DNA from 4 places in the Mycobacterium bourgelatii genome. Region 4 is predicted to be linked to each of the others. Evidence: predicted binding sites of a transcription regulator. Region 4 holds the regulator's gene; each other region holds the start of a gene.
What was found. Region 4 encodes LexA, which represses DNA repair genes until DNA is damaged. Its sites were predicted from a motif close to CGAACANNTGTTCG; they were not measured.
Positions count from the first base shown of each region.

Region 1: cofD (2-phospho-L-lactate transferase) is a predicted target of LexA. The motif match lies at 2,354-2,367, and genes of this name have one in related genera.
Region 2: G6N68_RS04125 (error-prone DNA polymerase) is a predicted target of LexA. The motif match lies at 2,622-2,635, and genes of this name have one in related genera.
Region 3: G6N68_RS10585 (HNH endonuclease signature motif containing protein) is a predicted target of LexA. The motif match lies at 2,408-2,421, and genes of this name have one in related genera.

Region 1 covers NZ_BLKZ01000001.1:1,042,031-1,046,793, forward strand. The annotation lists gene G6N68_RS04715 (coenzyme F420-0:L-glutamate ligase) at 1-1,080, opposite strand, end outside; gene cofD (2-phospho-L-lactate transferase) at 1,077-2,078, opposite strand; gene G6N68_RS04725 (WhiB family transcriptional regulator) at 2,459-2,803, shown strand; gene G6N68_RS04730 (metallopeptidase family protein) at 2,823-3,245, opposite strand; gene G6N68_RS04735 (DUF3499 domain-containing protein) at 3,445-3,945, shown strand; gene G6N68_RS04740 (phosphomannomutase/phosphoglucomutase) at 4,031-4,763, shown strand, end outside.
Region 2 covers NZ_BLKZ01000001.1:882,539-887,301, reverse strand. The annotation lists gene G6N68_RS04125 (error-prone DNA polymerase) at 1-2,607, opposite strand, end outside; gene G6N68_RS04120 (wax ester/triacylglycerol synthase domain-containing protein) at 2,837-4,153, shown strand; gene otsB (trehalose-phosphatase) at 4,194-4,763, shown strand, end outside.
Region 3 covers NZ_BLKZ01000001.1:2,352,856-2,357,618, forward strand. The annotation lists partial or broken gene G6N68_RS10575 (IS110 family RNA-guided transposase) at 1-148, shown strand, start outside; partial or broken gene G6N68_RS10580 (IS1634 family transposase) at 501-2,231, opposite strand; gene G6N68_RS10585 (HNH endonuclease signature motif containing protein) at 2,436-3,998, shown strand; gene uvrC (excinuclease ABC subunit UvrC) at 4,053-4,763, shown strand, end outside.
Region 4 covers NZ_BLKZ01000001.1:2,092,446-2,097,208, forward strand. The annotation lists gene G6N68_RS09295 (LGFP repeat-containing protein) at 1-2,189, shown strand, start outside; gene lexA (transcriptional repressor LexA) at 2,192-2,893, opposite strand; gene G6N68_RS09305 (LysM peptidoglycan-binding domain-containing protein) at 3,201-3,683, shown strand; gene nrdR (transcriptional regulator NrdR) at 3,774-4,250, shown strand; gene G6N68_RS09315 (peroxynitrite isomerase) at 4,278-4,763, shown strand.

The DNA of each region.
Region 1 (4,763 bases), 1.1 Mb from region 4:
GCTGTGCGCGCCGTCGGGAACCATAAAGGGGATGACGACTTCCGGTGCGTCATAAAGGATTTGACCGCGCGCCACCCGTCGTTCCACCGAATCGGCGGGCCGCCCGTCACCGACGAGGTCGGAACGCCATTTGTCCTTCATCCGGTCCAGCAGTCGGATGCGGGTGGCGGGGGTTTGCAGCCACACAAACCGCACCGGACGGGTGTGATGGGGCGCGGGCGCGGTGAGCGCCTCGGCGACGGCGGCCTCGACGAGCTCTGCCGGTACCGGGTCGGCGCTGAACCGACGCACCGACCGACGCAACAGTTGGGCCTGCTGTCGGCCGAGTTCGACGGCTTCGGCGGTGCCGAGCCAGAACAGGTCTTCCTCTCCGGGCCGCAGCAATTGCCGTGCCGTCGAGCCGTCATCGGTGACCACACTCTCCGAAAGCCCCCGTACCACCGCCACCGGCATCGCGGTCAGCTTGCCCTTGACCAGATCCGCCGCGGCGGCAACCTCGTCGGCAACCGCGATCTCGGTGACGATCAATTCGTTGCCGTGCGCGTCGACAGCGCCAGAGTAGTTGTGCAGCACCGAGATTCCGGCGGATCCGATGGCAGCGTCGGTTTGGCCGGTGCGCCAGGCGCGGCCCATCGTGTCGGTGATGATCACGGCGACGGTGACGCCCAGCCGTTCCCGCAACCCATTTCGCAACGCGGCAGCGCTGGTGTCAGGATCGATTGGCAACAGTGCGATTTCGCCTCGGTCGACGTTGGAACCGTCCACTCCGGCGGCGGCCTGAATCAGGCCGAGTCGATTCTCGGTGATCAAGGTCCGGCCCTTGCGCGCCAGCACCCGCACCGCCTCCTCCTCGACCAGCTTGCGGCGCAGCTGATCTCGTTCCTCCTCGTCGGAGGGTGCCGGCACCAGTCGTCCCTCGCACTTGGAAACCACCTTGCTGGTGACCACCACGACGTCGCCGTCGCGCAGCCACGGCGCGGCCGCGGCCACCGCGGCGCTGAGGTCGTCGCCGGGGCGGAATTCGGGAAGGCCGGGGACGGGCAGGATTTCGATAGCCGCGGCGGTGCCGTGTTCGGTCACGCGGTCACGCCCGCCAATTCCAGCCCCGCGCGGACCATCTCCGCGGTCGCGCTGGGATCGGTCATCAACAGCGGGATTTCCCGCACGGCGACACCGTCGATATCCGCGGCGAATCCGGCCAAGTCGCCCTCGTGCACCAGCCAGCAGTCCAGTATCCCGGTGCCACTGCGCGCACCGTAGTGTCGGCCGACGGCCTCCGCGGTGGAATCCACCCCGATCACGGTAAGGCAGGCATCGGCCATGCCGCGCAACGGCTTTCCGCCGATGATCGGGGAGTAGCCGACGATCGGCGCCGTGGTCGAGCGCAGCGCCGCGCGAATGCCCGGCACGGCGAGGATGGCACCGATGCTGACCACCGGGTTGGAGGGCGCCAGCATGACGACGTCAGCGTCGGCGATGGCCTCGACCGCTTCGGTTGCGGCGGCTGCCTTTTCGGCGCCAATGAAGGCGAAGCTGTGCGTCGGCACCTTGGCGCGGTAGCGCACCCACCACTCCTGGAAATGGATCGCGCGCTGGGTGTTGTCTGTGGGATCGGTGATCACCACGTGGGTTTCACAGCGGTCGTCGGTGGTGGGCACCAACCGGGCGCCCGGCTGCCAACGGTCGCACAACGCCGTCGTGATCTGGGACAGGGGATAGCCCGCGTGCAGCATCTGGGTGCGCACCAGATGGGTGGCAATGTCCCGGTCGCCGAGTTCGAACCAGTCGGGTTGCACGCCGTAGCGTGCCAGTTCCTCCATGGCATGCCACGTTTCGTCACGGTGACCCCAGCCGCGCTGCGGGTCTACACCTCCACCCAAGGTGTACATGCAGGTGTCCAGGTCCGGACAGACCCGCAGGCCGTGGATCCAGGCGTCGTCGCCGATGTTGACCACTGCGGTTAGCTGGTGGTCGCCTTTTGCTCCCGGTGCGGCAAACTGCCCGAGGCCGAGCAACTGCTGCACGCCAAGCAGAAATCGGGCGCCGCCGACCCCGCCCACCAAAACGGTGACCTTCACAGCGCACGACAGTACCGCGCGACAACTACGGGCACGACAGGCTATGGTGAGTGACTGAAGTGGCCAATGTGACGGGGGGGACGGACATTTGACCACAAGTGTGACTAGTTGCACTCGACACGCCGCCGACCAAGCGTGACAGATAAGCAGAAATTTGGTCACGAGCTGATATGGAAATGCGGCGTAGCGCTTGACCGGAAAGACCATCCCGTGTCTAATCACATCAGTGTCATTTCCCGGTTGGCCGGCCGGTTGCGGTGTCGCAGACCGAGATTCGATCACTTGTTCGAAGTATTGCTACACCAAAAAAGTGGTCAAGAATCACTCTCGACAACAAGCGAGGAGGCGGAGGCATGTCCTATGAACACCTTCGGGGAGTAATGGGAAGCGCCGCGCACATAAACACCGGTCTGGCGCAGACGGTAACTGCCCGACCGCATTTGAGTTTGGTACCTGTCGTCTCGGAGCCGCCCGCCGCGCTTGAGCCGGAGCCGTTGCCGGCCGTCGCCGACCAGTGGCAGGACCGCGCTCTGTGCGCCCAAACGGACCCGGAGGCGTTCTTTCCGGAGAAGGGCGGCTCCACGCGCGAGGCGAAGAAGATCTGCCTCGGGTGCGAGGTTCGCCACGAGTGCTTGGAATACGCGTTGGCTCACGACGAGCGCTTCGGCATCTGGGGTGGCTTGTCCGAGCGGGAGCGTCGCCGCCTCAAGCGCGGCATCGTCTGACCCCGCCTCACTCCCCGCCTCAGTCGTCGTCGATCGTCGGGTCGATGACCGAGGGTTCCACGTCCAAGTAGATGGCCACCTGGGCCACCAAGATTTCATGCAGTAATTCCGCAAGCTCGACGGTGTCTTTGGCGCGTCGCTCAATTGGCTTGCGAAACAGTACAATTCGCGCCCGCGTGGCGTTGCCGCGGACGTCGACACCGGCCGGAATCAGGCGCGCCAGGGCGATCGGCCCGTCGGCGATGACTTCCGGTGGCCACTGCACGCTGTCGGGATCCTTGGCGGCGATGCGGGGTATCTCGTCGACGGCGACATCGAGCTCGGACACCCGGTCCCGCCACCGCCGCTCGATGGGTTCGTAAGCCTCGAGTACCGCCATGTCGAATCGTTCGGCGCGGCTGCGCCAGCCCGGCACCGTCGGCGGCAGGAGTGGACCGCGCAGATCGCGGCCGCGGCGTGTGGCCCGGCGAGAGCTCGATCGCCGGGATGGCTGACCCTTTCCCGGGTAGCTGCGGAATTCGCCGCCGAAATGGCCCACAAGCGCCGATGGTAACGGCAATGGTAACGGTTGCGAATCGCCCCCGGAACGGTTGCGCGTGTCCGGCGCTTGCACGACCTTTCCGCACGATAGCCTTTCGAGCGTGAACGTACCCCGTCGCTGCTGCCGGCCCGGGTGTCCGCACTATGCGGTGGCAACGTTGACGTTCGTGTACTCGGACTCGACGGCGGTCGTCGGTCCGCTCGCTACCGCGCGGGAACCGCACTCCTGGGATCTGTGTGTCGGCCATGCCGGTCGAATTACCGCTCCACGTGGGTGGGAACTCATGCGCCATGCCGGCCCACTGCCGACCTATCCGCATCCGGAAGAGGACGACCTCGTCGCCCTCGCCGACGCCGTGCGTGAGGGCGGCCCATCTGGGCGCTCGGCCGAAACCCCTTACTCCGGGTTCTCGGCCGCGCATGGCGGCGCGAACGGTATGCCGCTAAATGGCTTTACGCCCCGGACCAATGCCCCACCTGGCGACCTCCGTCCGGCCGGAACCCAGGCGACCGCGCCCAATGGCAGCGTGATCGCGCCACCCGAGCACCGGTCCGGCCGTCGGCGCGGACACCTGCGAGTGCTGCCCGATCCTTCGGACTAGTCGCACTAACGCTCAACGGCCGGCGAAAGGTCGATAGGCTGGCGGCCAAGAAGCGAACAACGTCTAGGTCGTCAGGAGAGCTCGCATGCCGTGGCCCGCCGAGGCTGTCCACCGTGTCATCAAGGCGTATGACGTGCGTGGGTTGGTCGGCGAAGAGATCACCGACGAATTCGTCGCCGACGTCGGCGCCGCATTCGCGCGGTTGATGCGCGCCGAGGGAGCCGCGCAGGTCGTGATCGGTCACGACATGCGCGACAGTTCTCCGTCGCTGGCCGCTGCCTTCGCGACCGGAGTCACCGGGCAGGGACTCGACGTGGTGCGCATCGGCCTGGCGTCGACCGATCAGCTGTATTTCGCCTCGGGCTTGTTGAATTGCCCGGGCGCCATGTTCACCGCGAGCCACAACCCGGCGGCCTACAACGGCATCAAGCTGTGCCGGGCGGCCGCCCTGCCGGTCGGCGCGGACACCGGCCTGAATGCCATTCGCAACGACCTGATCGGCGACCCGACCGACTCGGCCGGCTCACACGCCTACGACGGGCCCCCCGGCACCATCTCCGACCGCGACGTGCTGAGCGACTACGGGGCGTTCCTGCGGTCACTGGTCGACACCGCCGAGCTGCGGCCGCTGCGCGTGGCGGTGGACGCCGGCAACGGCATGGCCGGTCACACCGCGCCCGCGGTGCTCGGCCCGATCGATTCGATTACCTTGCTGCCCTTGTACTTTGAGCTCGACGGCTCATTCCCCAACCACGAGGCCAATCCGCTCGACCCGGCGAACCTGCGGGATCTGCAGGCGTTCGTCCGCGAAACCGGCG
Region 2 (4,763 bases), 1.2 Mb from region 4:
TCGCACCTCGGTTCCCGCGTTCTCCAGCGTCGCGTGCGCCAGGCTGGCATTGACGTCGGGCCCGTGGACCAGCACGCCGTGCCGACGCGCGTCGGCCACCAGCGATTGGGGTGAATAGAAACCCATCGGCTGGGCACGCAGCAGCGCGGCGCAGAAGGCCGCCGGGTGGTGCAGTTTGAACCACGACGAGTAGAACACCAGGGACGCGAAGGACAGCGCGTGGCTTTCCGGGAAGCCGAAATTGGCGAACGCTTCCAGCTTTTCGTAGATCCGATCGATGGTGTCCTCGTCGGCGCCGTGCAGTGTGCGCATGCCCTCGTAGAACCGGCCGCGCAGCCGGCGCATGCGTTCCGTGGAGCGCTTGGATCCCATGGCGCGCCGCAACTGGTCGGCCTCGGCGGCCGTAAAGCCGGCGCAGTCGACGGCAAGCTGCATCAGCTGTTCCTGAAACAGCGGCACGCCCAGGGTCTTTCGCAACGCCGATTCCATCGACGGGTGCTCGTAGGTGACCGGGTCAATGCCGTTGCGCCGGCGGATGTACGGGTGCACCGACCCGCCCTGGATGGGGCCGGGACGGATCAGCGCAACCTCCACCACCAGGTCGTAGAACACCCGCGGCCGCAGCCGTGGCAAGGTGGCCATCTGCGCCCGTGACTCCACCTGGAACACGCCGACGGAATCGGCGCGGGACAGCATCTCGTACACCGCCGGCTCGGACAGGTCCAGCCGGGCGAAGTCCACCTCGATGCCCTTGTGCTCGGCGACCAGGTCCCGGGCGTAGTGCAGTGCCGAGAGCATGCCCAGCCCGAGCAGATCGAATTTCACCAAACCTATTGCCGCACAGTCGTCCTTGTCCCATTGCAGCACACTGCGGTTCTCCATGCGGGCCCACTCCACCGGGCACACGTCGGCAATAGGGCGGTCACAGATCACCATGCCGCCGGAATGAATGCCCATGTGTCGCGGCAGGTTCCGGATCTGGTTGGCCAGGTCGATCACCTGCTCGGGGATGCCCTCGACATCGGGAGAATCGACCTTGCCGCTCCAATGGCTGATCTGCTTGCTCCAGGCGTCCTGCTGCCCCTGGGAGAAACCCAGGGCGCGGGCCATGTCACGCACGGCGCTGCGCCCCCGGTAGGTGATGACATTGGCGACCTGGGCGGCGTAGTCGCGGCCGTATTTGTCGTAGATGTACTGGATGACCTTCTCGCGCTGATCCGACTCGATGTCGATGTCGATGTCAGGCGGGCCGTCGCGGACCGGCGACAAGAAGCGCTCGAACAACAACTCGTTGGCAATCGGGTCCACGGCGGTGACACCGAGGGCAAAACACACCGCGGAGTTGGCCGCCGATCCCCTGCCCTGACACAAGATGTCGTTGCGCCGGCAGAATTGAGTGATGTCGTGCACCACCAGGAAATAGCCCGGAAAGCCTAGCTGGGCAATCACTTTCAGCTCATGTTCGATTTGGGTGTAAGCACGCGGCGCCCGCTCTGCCGGACCGTAGCGGTCGCGGGCACCCGCCATGACCAACACCCGCAACCAGGTGTCCTCGGTGTGGCCGTCGGGCACCTCGAACGGCGGCAGCTGCGGCGCGATGAGCGCCAACCCGAAGGCGCATTGTTCGCCGAGTTCGGCGGCCGCGGTCACCACCTCGGGGCGCTGCGCGAACAGCCTGGCCATCTCCTCACCCGACCGCAGGTGTGCGCCACCCAATGGAGCCAGCCATCCGGCGGCGGCGTCCAGAGACTGCCGGGCCCGGATTGCGCCCATCGCCATGGCCAACCGTCCGCGGGACGGATGGGCGAAATGCGCTCCGGTGGTGGCGACGACGCCGACCCCGAACCGCGGTGCCAGCCCGGCCAGTGCCGCGTTGTGTTCGTCGTCGAGCGGCTGACCATGATGGGTCAACTCAATGCTGACCCGCTCGGCGCCGAACCGGTCTACCAGGTCGGCCAGCGCCCGTTCCGCCGCTTCCGGCCCTCCTTGGTAAAGCGCCTGGCGCACATGGCCTTTCCGACAACCCGTCAGGATGTGCCAGTGCCCGCCGGCCGCTCCGGTGAGTGCGTCGTAGTCGTAGTGCAGCTTGCCTTTCTCGCCGCCGGCCAGATGCGCCGCTGCCAGTTGCCGGGACAACCGCCGGTACCCTTCCGGGCCACGGGCCAGCACCAGCAGATGTGGGCCGGGTGGATCCGGCTGCTCGGTGCGGGCCTCGGATACCGACGAGGCAGACAGCGACAGCTCGGCGCCGAAGACGGTTCGTACGTCGAGTTCGGCGGCCGCCTCGGCGAACCGCACCGCCCCGTACAAGCCGTTGTGGTCGGTCAGCGCCAGTGCGCGCAGATCGAGCCGGGCCGCTTCTTCGACCAACTCCTCCGGAGTGCTGGCCCCGTCGAGAAAGCTGTATGCCGAGTGCGCATGCAGCTCGGCGTACGCGACGGAGGAACGGACCCGATCCTTTGCCGCGGGCCGATACGCCCCGCGCTTGTGCGACACCGGGGCATCATCAGCCGGTACTGCCGGGGCCGGCGCACCGGCATGACGCGGTTTGCCGTCTAGCACCCGCTCCATTTCGGACCAACTCGGCGGCCCATTACCCCAGCCCATGCGCTACAGTCTATCGAAAGTTTGTTCGATAGAGGGCCCTGGTCGCGCTTGTACGATGGGGTTAAACCACGGCTGAGTAATTGTGAGCGGCGCACAAGCCGAGGGTCCATCGCCGCTGTTAAACATGACTTTAACGACAAAACATGTTGTTAACCTTGCGGGTCTACCGCCGCGAAGACGCGCATCAGATACTGGTACACATTAAGAAAACAGCATTTGGGGGGTAACTGTGGGACAACTGACGGCCTTGGATACGAACTTCCTCAGAGCACCGGAACCGGACCAGGACGCCAGCATGTCAATCGGAGCGGTCGCCGTGATGGACGGCCCCATTCCACCCTTTGATCAATTCAAAGAATTTCTCGCGCAACGGATTCAGGATGTTCCGCGCTGCACGCAAGTGCTCCGCACCGAGTGGAGGGCGGATCCGGAATTCGACCTCGCCCGGCACGTACAACGGGTGGCGCTTCCCCAACCGGGTGACGACGGTGAACTGTTCCAGGTGATCGCCCACACCTTGGAGCGCCCGCTCGCGCTGAACCGTCCGCTGTGGGAGTGCTGGATCATCGAGGGCCTCCAGGACGACCGGTGGGCGATCTTGATGAAGATCCACCACTGCATGGCTGACGAGGTGTCTCCAGCCCACCTGCTCACCCGGCTCTGCGACGACGCCGACACCGACTTGTTTGCCACTGACGTTGCCGTCAAATCCATTTCGCACTCGCAGACGCCGCCGCGCAGCTGGACCGAGACCGTCATCAACGCGTACGCCACCGCATTCAAGACCGCGGCGCGCGTGCTGTGCTGGCCGGCGATCTGGATGTCGCCGGCCGAATCGGTCGCCACCAGGCGCCGGTACGGCACGGTGCGGGTTCCTCGCGCCGACGTCGACGCCGTGAGCCGCAAGTTCGGCGTGACTGCCAATGATGTTGCGTTGGCCGTGATCACCGAAGGTTTCCGGTCAGTCCTACTCGGACGCGGCGAAGAGCCGCGCGCGGATTCACTGCGCACCGTCGCAAATGCCGACGATCGCATCTCGGCGCTCCTGCCCTACCTACCCGTCGAGCACGACGACCCGGTCGCACAACTTCGGGCTGTGCACGGCCGGTTGCGCCAGCATGACCAACGTCCCGCCCCTAACGGCCTCGACACACCATTCATACTGGCCGCCAAAGCATTTCAAACCCTTACCCGACTGCCCCAGCGTTTCGTCACGCTGGCAACCAACGCGGCGGGGCCACGGCGTCGGCTGCGGTTGATGGGCCAACGGGTCGACCAACTGCTGCCCATCCCGCCCACCGCGCAGCAGCTGAGCACCGGGGTTGCCGTTCTGAGCTACGGCGACGAGTTGGTCTTCGGCATCACCGCCGAGTACGGGGCTGGGTCGGACATGACGCAGTTGATCGCCGGCATCGAACGAGGGATGGCGCGCCTGGTGGCGCTGAGTCAGGACTCCGTCCTGCTGTTCGCCAAGAACCGCCGCAAGCGCACCGTCCGCCCGTCGCGCGGACGCGTTGCCGCGCACCCGGCCCGAGCGCGCCGCTGACCCAACCCGAGCCACGTTGACCACCGTGAGAAGGTGGGGCGTGCACAAGTTGGAGCCGGTCACCATCGACCCGCGTCGCCATGACGCCGTGCTGTTCGACGCCTCCTTGGCCAGCAAGGAAGCGCTGCTTCGGCAGTTGCAGGACGTCGGCGTCGGCACCGCCACGTTGTCTGGCGAGACCCCGGTGACCGCGGCAGCCGAACGCCTTGCCGTGCGTGCGGGTCGGTGCGCCGTGGTGGCGGTAGACGCGGCGGGCGTCAAGGCCGCGCGTGACGCCGGTTTCGCGTTGGTGATCGGTGTCGATCCCGGCGGGCAGGGCGACTCGTTGCGCCAGGCGGGCGCCGATGCCGTTCTCACCGACCTGAACGAAATCCTGGTGCGGTCCGGAGATCGCCGGATGTCCGAGCTTCCCGACGCATTGCAGGCTCTCGGTCTGGCCGATGGCTTGAGCACGCGATCACCTGCGGTGTTCTTCGATTTCGACGGCACCCTGTCCGACATCGTCGAGGATCCCGACGCGGCCGTGCCCGCCCCGGGCGCCGCTGAGGCGTTGCAGCAATTGGCCGCTCGGTGCCCGGTCGCGGTGCTCAGCGGTCGCGATCTTGCCGAT
Region 3 (4,763 bases), 260 kb from region 4:
TTACCAGCGCAAACGGAACGAAGGAAAACGACCGATCGCGGCCACCATCTGCCTGGCGCGACGCCGCACCAACGTCCTCTACGCGCTCATCCGTGACAACCGCACCTGGCAACCCGACTCACCCCCAATCACACAGTCGGCGGCTTGACATCTTCATTGAGAGTCCTCTCCTGCATATGAACCTGCGGTGGGTGACAACCCGGTAGGGCGGGCAGACAAGACATTGATGAGGCAGCGGACAGGCTCCTGATTAAGTCATGTCCGCCCTGCCAGGGCTGCTGTGGTACTTGCCCGCACGTCGCCGGTGAGACAAATCAATTGGAAGACAGCCCAGCAGGACGTCAGTCAGTGCGCGTGTCATCACCGGCAGCGAACGAGCAAGACCATCCTCACCCGAACTCGGTTAACAGGATCAATGTCAGTCCCGCTGGCTAGACCGTAGTTCCCCCTGGTTTGGTGATGAGTGTGCCGTGACCTGGGGTTTTGTGTTGTCTGCATGACTACTTGTAGCCCAGGCGGTGGGTGAGGCCGAGTAGTTCGAAGGCGTGGTGTTGTAGTGCGGTGGGGGTGGTGAATTTGGTGAACGTGGGCATGTCGTCGGTGGGCTGGATGTGGCTGGCGCAGATGGTGGCTAGGTCGGCGAGCAGGCTGGTGAAGCTGTGCACCGGGGTGTCGTCGGTGGTGCGTTTGCGGGAGGCTTTGGCTAGGGCGGCATCGGAACGTTGAGCGGGGGCAACGGGGTTGGTGCGTTTGGCGGCGGCTGCGGGTTTGTCGTGGTCGCGAAACAGCAGGGGGGCCAGGGCTTGTTTCATGTGCCAGCTGATGTAGTAGGACAGCATGCGTAGGAACATGTGGGCGCGGACCCGGTCGGCGAGGTGGTGGCGGATGGGTCGCACGTCAAGTTCACTGTTGAGGGTCCGGAAGAAGCGTTCGACGTCTTCGAGTCCCTTGTAGCGCAACACCACATCGTCACGGCCCAGGGCGGATTTGGGCAGGTTGGTACGCAGCACGTAGATGCCGTCGAGGGCGGCTTCGGCGGCGATGGCGTCTTCGTTGCGGGTGAAGGTGAATGAGTTGTCGGTGATGGTGATGTGGAAGTGTTTGGCCATCTTGTAGTGGTTGATCACCTTGCCTACCCGTAGCGCGATATCGTCTTTGCCGCGCAAGGGTCGGCGGGTTCGGGTGGTGGCGTCGGTAATGGCGGTGAGTTGTTTTTCGGTGGCGGCCAACAGGTCTTGGCGTTTTTGGGTGCGCTTTTGAGCTAGAGCGGGTTGTGGCAGCAGACCAGGCGTTCGCCGGGATAGTCCGGGGAGTTGATCTCAGCGAGGTCGTGTTCGTCGAACAAGCTCAGCTGCAGGGCGTCGGCTTGCACAAGGGCCTTGATCTGCGGGGCGCGCAGCGCGGTGATCCAGTCCAGACCGGCAGGGCGTAGTTCCTCGGTGATGCGCGCGCTGGTGATCATGCCGCGATCGCCGACAAGGGCCACCCGCGACAGTCCGAACCGGTTTTTCAGCTTATTGATTTGGGCGGTCAACGTTTTCGGGTCAGCGGTGTTGCCGTCGAACACTTCGATGGCAACCGGTATCCCGGCGGTGGTGGCCAGCAGCCCGTAGACGATCTGCAAACGTCCTTTGACCCCGTCACGGGCGTGTCCGATCTTGCCCAGGGGGCAGGTGCGGCCCTCAAAGGCCGCCGAGGACACGTCGTAGAGCACTAGGGTGCCATCGTTCAGATGCCGGGCGGCCAGCGCGGTTTCGATGGCATCTTTGCGGGCCAGCGCCCAGTCCATCGCCGCGTACAGGTCGTCCTCATCGGCCCCACTGACCCCCAGCACCTCGCCCAGTGAGCTGGTGGCGGTCTGGGTGCGCAAACCGCGTGCGGTGGCCAGCTTGATTCCGGGGCGATGACCTGGGCTACCAGCATCGCGGTGACCAGGTCGCGCCGCCGCGATGGTGTCGCGTCGATGAGATCTTCGACGCCCAGGGTCCGGGCGGTGCCCAGCACTGCGGCCACGTGCCCATGGGGCAGGCTGCGGGAGACCTCAAACGACTCGGCCAGATCCCGCGTGGCGGCAGGCCTTTGAGGGCACGCTGTAGCTTTTCCACCTTGCGCTCGGGCCAGTGTGACAAGTTGGCCAGGGTGCGTGTTTTGACTTTGCCGTTGTCGCGGTAGGACTCCCGCAACAGCACCGCTGGCGGTGACCCACGGTTGGGAACCCGAGTCACGTACATGATTACTTTATATCAACTTATCCGCGCTATATCTACGATATGCCAAGTTAACACGCCGAGCAATGCCATGATAATACATGACTACATTAGTACGCCCGCATGAACGCCAAACACCTGCTCACGAACAACATCGGGGATTCAGAACCCACTCAGCGGGGGGAACTACGGGCTAGAATCGAAAGTATGTTCGACTCCCAGTTGTCGATGTTCGACGATCCGCAGCCCGCGCCGTCGAAGGCTCGGTTGACCGAGCGGGTGGTGCCGCAAGAGGCGTTGGCGTGGCTGGATGAGAGTTTGGTGCGGCGGGAGGCGTTGCTGTCCACGACCGCGGAGACCACGAAGTGGCTGGATCGGGTGCGGGCGGCGGCGCGGGTGGAGAATCAGGCCGCGGCCGCGCAGTTGGTGGCGATCGGGGAGTTGTTCGCCCAACGGTTCGCCGACTGTGGGTGTGATGAGGACTGGGCCATCGATGCGATGGCCGCGGTCGCCGCGGAGGTGGGGGCGGGGCTGCGGATCAGTCGGGGGCTGGCTTTGAGCCGGCTGCATTATGCGCGGGTGATGCGTGAGCGCCTGCCTAAGACCGGGGAGGTGTTTGGTGCCGGGGACATCGACTTCCGTGCGTTCATCACGATCGCCTATCACACTGATGCGATCGAGGACCCGGAGATCCTGGCCCGCGTCGATGAGCTGATCGCCACCAATATCAGCCGCTGGCCCTCGCTGACCAGGGGCCGGTTGGCCGCGCAGGTGGACAAGATCGTGGCCTGCCAAGACCGCGATGCGCTGCGCCGGCGCGACCAGCAGCACACGGATCGGCAGGTGTGGATCGGCGGGGATCAGGACGGCATCTCGCGCATCGAGGGGTTCTTCCTGACCCCCGACGCCCACGCCCTGGACAAGCGGCTGTCGGCGCTGGCGGGCACCGTGTGTGCGCATGATCCGCGTAGCCGGGAGCAGCGCCGCGCTGATGCGTTGGGGGCACTGGCGGCCGGGGCGGACCGGCTGGCGTGTCACTGCCAACGCAAAGACTGCACCGCCGCCGGGAAGAAGCCGGCCTCGCCGGTGGTCATCCACGTCATCGCCGAACAAGCCACCCTGCAGGGCGCCGGCACCGCCCCGGCCTGCGAGGTCCGCGCCGACGGGCTGATCACCCCTGAACTGGTGGCTGAGTTGGCTCACACCGCGACCGTGGTGCCGTTGGCTCATCCCGGCGACACCGCGCCCGAACCGCATTATCGGCCGTCGAAGGCGTTGGCGGATTTCCTCAAGTGCCGGGATCTGACGTGTCGGTGGCCGGGGTGTGAGGTGTCGGCCTGGGACTGCCAGCTCGATCACACCATCCCCTACGCCCAGGGTGGGCCCACGCATGCGGGGAACATGAAGTGTTACTGCACTTTTCATCATTTGGTGAAGACATTTGTCGGGTGGACCGAACAACAGCTGGCTGATGGCACCCTGATCCTGACGTCCCCGAACGGGGACACCCACGTCACCACCCCGGGCAGCGCGTTGCTGTTCCCCAGCCTGTGCCGGCCGGTGGGGGGCATGCCTCGTCTCAAGGTCGAGGGCACCGAGGACTATTGCGGGCAGCGCGCCGCGATGATGCCCCGCCGGCGCCGCACCCGCGCCCAAGACCGCGCCACACGGATCAAGGCCGAACGCAAACGCAACCGCGAAGCCCGCGCCAAGATCCGCATCTTCAGCATGACCGGCGAACTCGTACAAGGCCCACCGCTGGACCCCGACGACGAACCACCACCCTTCTAACGGCGGAGGTTCCCCATATCTTCGAGGCCCCCGCGCGCCCACTAGCCTGGTTACGTGCCAGATCCTGCTTCGTATCGCCCTGCGCCCGGGTCCATCCCGGTCGAGCCTGGCGTATATCGATTCCGGGACCAATACGGCCGGGTCATCTACGTCGGCAAGGCCAAGAGCCTGCGCAGCCGGCTGACCTCGTACTTTGCCGACATCTCGAGCTTGCATCCACGGACGCGGCAGATGGTGACCACCGCGGCCAAGGTCGAGTGGACGGTGGTCAACACCGAGGTCGAGGCCCTGCAGCTGGAGTACAACTGGATCAAGGAGTTCGATCCGCGATTCAACGTCCGCTACCGCGACGACAAGTCCTACCCGGTCCTGGCCGTCACCCTCAACGAGGAATTTCCGCGGCTGATGGTCTATCGCGGCCCGCGGCGCAAGGGCGTCCGATACTTCGGGCCCTACTCCCATGCCTGGGCCATCCGGGAAACGCTGGACCTGCTCACCCGGGTGTTCCCGGCGCGCACCTGTTCGGCAGGAGTTTTCAAGCGCCACAAGCAGATCGACCGCCCCTGCCTGCTCGGCTACATCGACAAGTGCTCCGCGCCCTGTGTGGGACGGGTCACCGCCGACGAACACCGCCAAATTGTCATCGATTTCTGCGAGTTCCTGTCCGGCAAGACGGATCGCTACGCCCGCGAGCTCGAACAACAGATGAACGCCGCGGCCGAAAAACTCGACTTCGAGCGTGCCGCTCGACTGCGCGACGACCTA
Region 4 (4,763 bases):
CTTGGGAAAAGGCCGGGGGAGACACGTCCACGCTCGGCGCGCGTAAAGGCGACGTCTACCCCGTCGGGGACGGATTCGCCCTCGAGTTCGACGGCGGCAAGATGTACTTCACGCCGGACACCGGCGCTCATTACTTGTACGGCCCGATCCTGGACAAATACGAGGACCTTGGCGGCCCGGTCAACAGTGACCTGGGTTTCCCGACCATCAACGAAGTTCCCGGCCTCGCCGGACCGGACAGCCGGGTCGGCACCTTCGCCGCCAGCGACAACCCGGTGATTTTCTGGACGCCCGATCACGGCGCATTCGTCGTGCGTGGCGCGATCAACGCTGCGTGGGACAAACTCGGCAGCTCGGGCGGGCTCCTGGGGGCTCCGATTGCGGACGAAAGCTATGACGGGGACGTCGCCTCGCAGAAGTTCACCAGCGGAACGATTTCCTGGAACAGGAAGACCAAGGAATTCAGCACCGATCCGGCGAACCTGGCCGACCAACTGAAAGACCTGCAGATAGCGCTCGATCCCACGGCGGCCATCAACATGGCGTGGCGCGCCGCTGGTGGCGCAGCGGGCCCGCTAGGGGCCAAAAAGGGCGGTCAGTATCCCATCGGCGGTGACGGGATCGCCCAGGACTTCAACGGCGGCAAGATTTTCTACAGTCCCGCCACCGGGGCGAATGCCGTCGAAGGTCCCATCCTGCAGAAGTACGAGTCGCTCGGCGGGCCCGTCAGCAGCGATCTGGGCTTCCCGACCAGCAACGAGGCCGACGGCGGCATCACCCCCGCCAGCCGGATCGCCGAATTCTCGGCCGCTGACAAACCGGTGATCTTCTGGACCCCCGAGCACGGGGCATTCGTGGTGCGGGGAGCCATGAAGGCCGCCTGGGACAAACTAAAGGGACCCACGGGCACGCTCGGCGCTCCGGTCGGCGATCAAAGCGTGGACGGCGACGTCATCTCGCAGAAGTTCACCGGCGGCAAGATTTCCTGGAACCGCGCCAAGAACTCCTTCGCCACCGACCCGGCGAACCTCGCGCCCTCGCTGTCTGGCGTGCAGGTGACGGGGCAGAACGCGCCCGCCACCGCGGGACCGGCCCCGCAGGACAAGAAATTCACCTGGCATTGGTGGTGGCTCGTGGCGGTCCTGCCGGTGCTGCTGCTCATCGTCATGTTCGTCCTGGTGGTGCTCAGCTTGCGTAGGCGTCGCGCCGCCGCCGGCGAGCCCGCGGCGTACGACCAGTTCGACCGCCACTACGAACACGAACACGAACATGAGCACCCGAACGAGCACGAGGGTGTTGCCGGTTATGACGCCGCTCCCGACGGGCACTGGGGATCGCGAGAGGAGGGCGATTTCGGCTCCGAGCACTTCGCGCCCGAGGACCAGCGTCCGCAGGAACCAGCCGCGCCGGAGACCGGGGTCGCGCAGCGAGTCAGCTGGCCGCGCGGTGCTGGAGCCGGGGTCGGGTTGTTCGACCATGGCGGTAGGGACGAGGATGTCGAGTCCGAACCGCACAGCAACGACGTCGTGGCCGACTACGCGAACCCTCGCGAAGACGAAGACCCTGACTCGGTGGACACCACGCCCATTCCTTATGGCGTTCTGACCGAGGTCGAGACCGATGCCGGTGCCGGTGCCGACGAGTCGCCGGTCCTCGAGGAGGAGCCCGAAGTCCCGGAGGCCCCGGTATCCGATGGTGGCGTCCCAGACCGGCCCGACGAGTCCCAGAGCCTGGGCGAAGCGGTTCCGGACACCTCCTACCCGACGAGCGGCGGCGCCGCCGGTGAGCCTTCGAGTGCCGGTGAGTCGTCAGGTCCTGACATCGTTGTTCCCGACACCGGCCCGCCGGCGCCTAAGCCACCGCGAGCTCGGTCGGGACGGCATGCGGCCGCCGATGATGATGACGACGACGAATACGCGCTGTCAGACGGCCACGAACCGGCCCTGAACCCGGTGTCGGAGCCTGCCACGGCGTCTGCGGCAGGGCCCACGGCGGCGGTGCGTCCGACCATCCACTTGCCGTTGGAAGACGACCCGTACCGGCCACCCAATGGCTATCCGATCAAGGCCAGTGCCCGCTTCGGGTTGTATTACACGCCGAGCAGCCCCTTGTATCACGACACACTTGCCGAGCTCTGGTTCATCAGCGAAGAAGCCGCGCGAGCCAACGGCTTCGTCCGAGCGGATTGACGCTAGATCTTGCGGATGACCGTGACGACCTTGCCGAGGATGGTCGCGTCATTACCGGGAATGGGATCGAAGGCGGGGTTGTGCGGCATCAGCCAAACCTGACCACCCGCGCGCTTGAAGGTCTTGACGGTGGCCTCCCCGTCAATCATGGCCGCGACGATGTCGCCGTTGTCGGCGACGTTCTGCTGCCGTATGACCACCCAGTCACCATCGCAGATCGCCGCCTCGACCATCGAGTCACCGACCACCTTGAGCAGAAACAGCGTGCCTTCGCCGACCAACTCACGCGGCAACGGAAAAACGTCTTCGACTGCTTCCTCGGCCAGGATTGGCCCACCGGCCGCAATGCGTCCGAGGACCGGCACAAAAGTGGGTTCCGGCAACGCATCTGACCCAGCCACGTCGGTCACCGGCCCCGTCGGAGCGCCGTCGTCGGCGCCGCGGACATCTACCGCCCTCGGCCTGTTCGGGTCACGACGCAGGTAGCCCTTGCGCTCCAGGGTGCGCAACTGATGAGCAACCGACGAGGTCGACGTCAGGCCGACCGCATCACCGATCTCCCGGATGCTGGGCGGGTATCCGCGGTTCACGACGGAGGTGCGGATGACATTCAGGATGGTCCGCTGACGCTCGGTCAACGTCGAATCAACCGCATGCAGTCCGCCTTGCGCGCCAGTACCTGAGGTGTCGTTGCTGTCGCTCATGGAAATGAACTCTAGCCCCACCTCGCACGAGAATCAAACATGTGTTCGACCGCGTGTCGCACGTCGACGATCCGGCGCCTGAGCACCTGAATCACAAGTGTGTAACTCTCGGCGCGTCCGGGTATCCGGCGTTCATGGGACCCACAGCGACCGAACCGAACTTGTCGGTGGTGTGGGTTAGCGTTTTGCCCGTGCGACACGCATCGCTCAAATGTTCGGATATCGAACACCTGAGCGACTATGGTCGAACAAGGTCGAACAAGGTCGAACACACGAGCGATTAAGCAGTTGTCCGGAGGAAGCCGCCATGACTCTCATCTACGCAGGTCCGTCTCGCACCTGGAATCCGTCCCGCCCGGTGCACGAGCCGCGGGCGGGAAGGGTCGGAGCTGGGCGGACACGCCGTCCGGGCCCGTCTCGGCCGGCCGGAGCTCCCTTGCGCTACCGCGGCACCGGCGTCGCGGTGTCGAGGGCGCCGCACCGCCGGCGGCCCGTTACGCCGCTGACCACGGTCGGGCTGGCACTGCTTGCCGGGCTGATCACGTTGTGGCTGGGCGCGGTGGCGAACTTCGGCGGCATGGTCAACGGCGGCTCGTCCGACGCGACTGGCCGCGTGCCGGACACGCTCGCCGTGGTGCGCGTCGAGCCGGGGGAGTCCCTGAAGGACGTCGCGGCTCGGGTCGCGCCGGACGCACCCGCTCGGGAGGTTGTCGAGCGGATTCGCGAGCTCAACGCCTTGAACTCGTCGGCGCTGTCCGCTGGTCAGACGCTTATCGCTCCGGTCGGCTGACCGACCGTGTCGTACGCGAGGCCGTGTATGGCGGTACGCGAGTACGCTCTTAGACGTCCACGGATATCCGGATACGGCGAAGGAGCGGCGATGCACTGTCCGTTCTGTCGCCATCCTGACTCGCGCGTAATCGACTCGCGGGAAACCGATGAGGGCCAAGCCATTCGGCGTAGGCGGTCGTGTCCGGAGTGTGGTCGACGATTCACGACGGTGGAGACGGCGATCCTGGCCGTAGTGAAACGCAGCGGCGTCACCGAACCCTTCAGTCGCGAAAAGGTGATCAGCGGCGTGCGCCGAGCCTGTCAGGGCCGTCAAGTAGACGACGACGCGTTGAATTTGTTGGCACAGCAGGTCGAAGACACCGTGCGGGCCGCCGGATCCCCGGAAGTGCCCAGCCACGAGGTCGGCTTGGCCATTCTCGGTCCCTTGCGTGAACTGGACGAGGTCGCATATCTGCGGTTCGCCTCGGTGTACCGGTCCTTTTCGTCGGCCGACGACTTCGAGCGTGAGATCCAAGCGCTTCGCGCGCATCGCAAGGTGTCGACCTCCACCACGTCGTCCAGCTGAGCGTTGGTGGGCCGCTAGGCTCACCTGGTGGCTCCCGAACTGCACCCTGATGTTCAAGCATTGGCGCCGCTCCTGGGTACCTGGGCGGGCCGCGGCAGAGGCGAGTACCCGACGATCGAGTCGTTCGAGTACCTCGAAGAGGTCGTGTTCGCCCACGTCGGCAAGCCGTTCCTGGTGTACGGGCAAAAGACCAAGGCGGTAGCCGACGGTAAGCCCTTGCATGCCGAGACAGGGTATTTGCGGGTACCGAAACCGGGCCAGGTCGAGTTGATCCTGGCGCACCCGAGCGGAATCACCGAAATCGAGGTCGGCACGTATTCGTGCGACGACGGCGTCATCGAAATCGAGACGACCACAGCCGACGTCGGTCTCTCGCCCACCGCCAAAGAGGTGACCGCACTCGGGCGTTCGTTCCGAATCGCCGGTGGCGAACTGTCGTACTCAGTGCGGATGAGCGCGGTTGGACAACCATTGCAGCATCACCTCGGTGCCGTATTGCAGCGCACGGAGTGA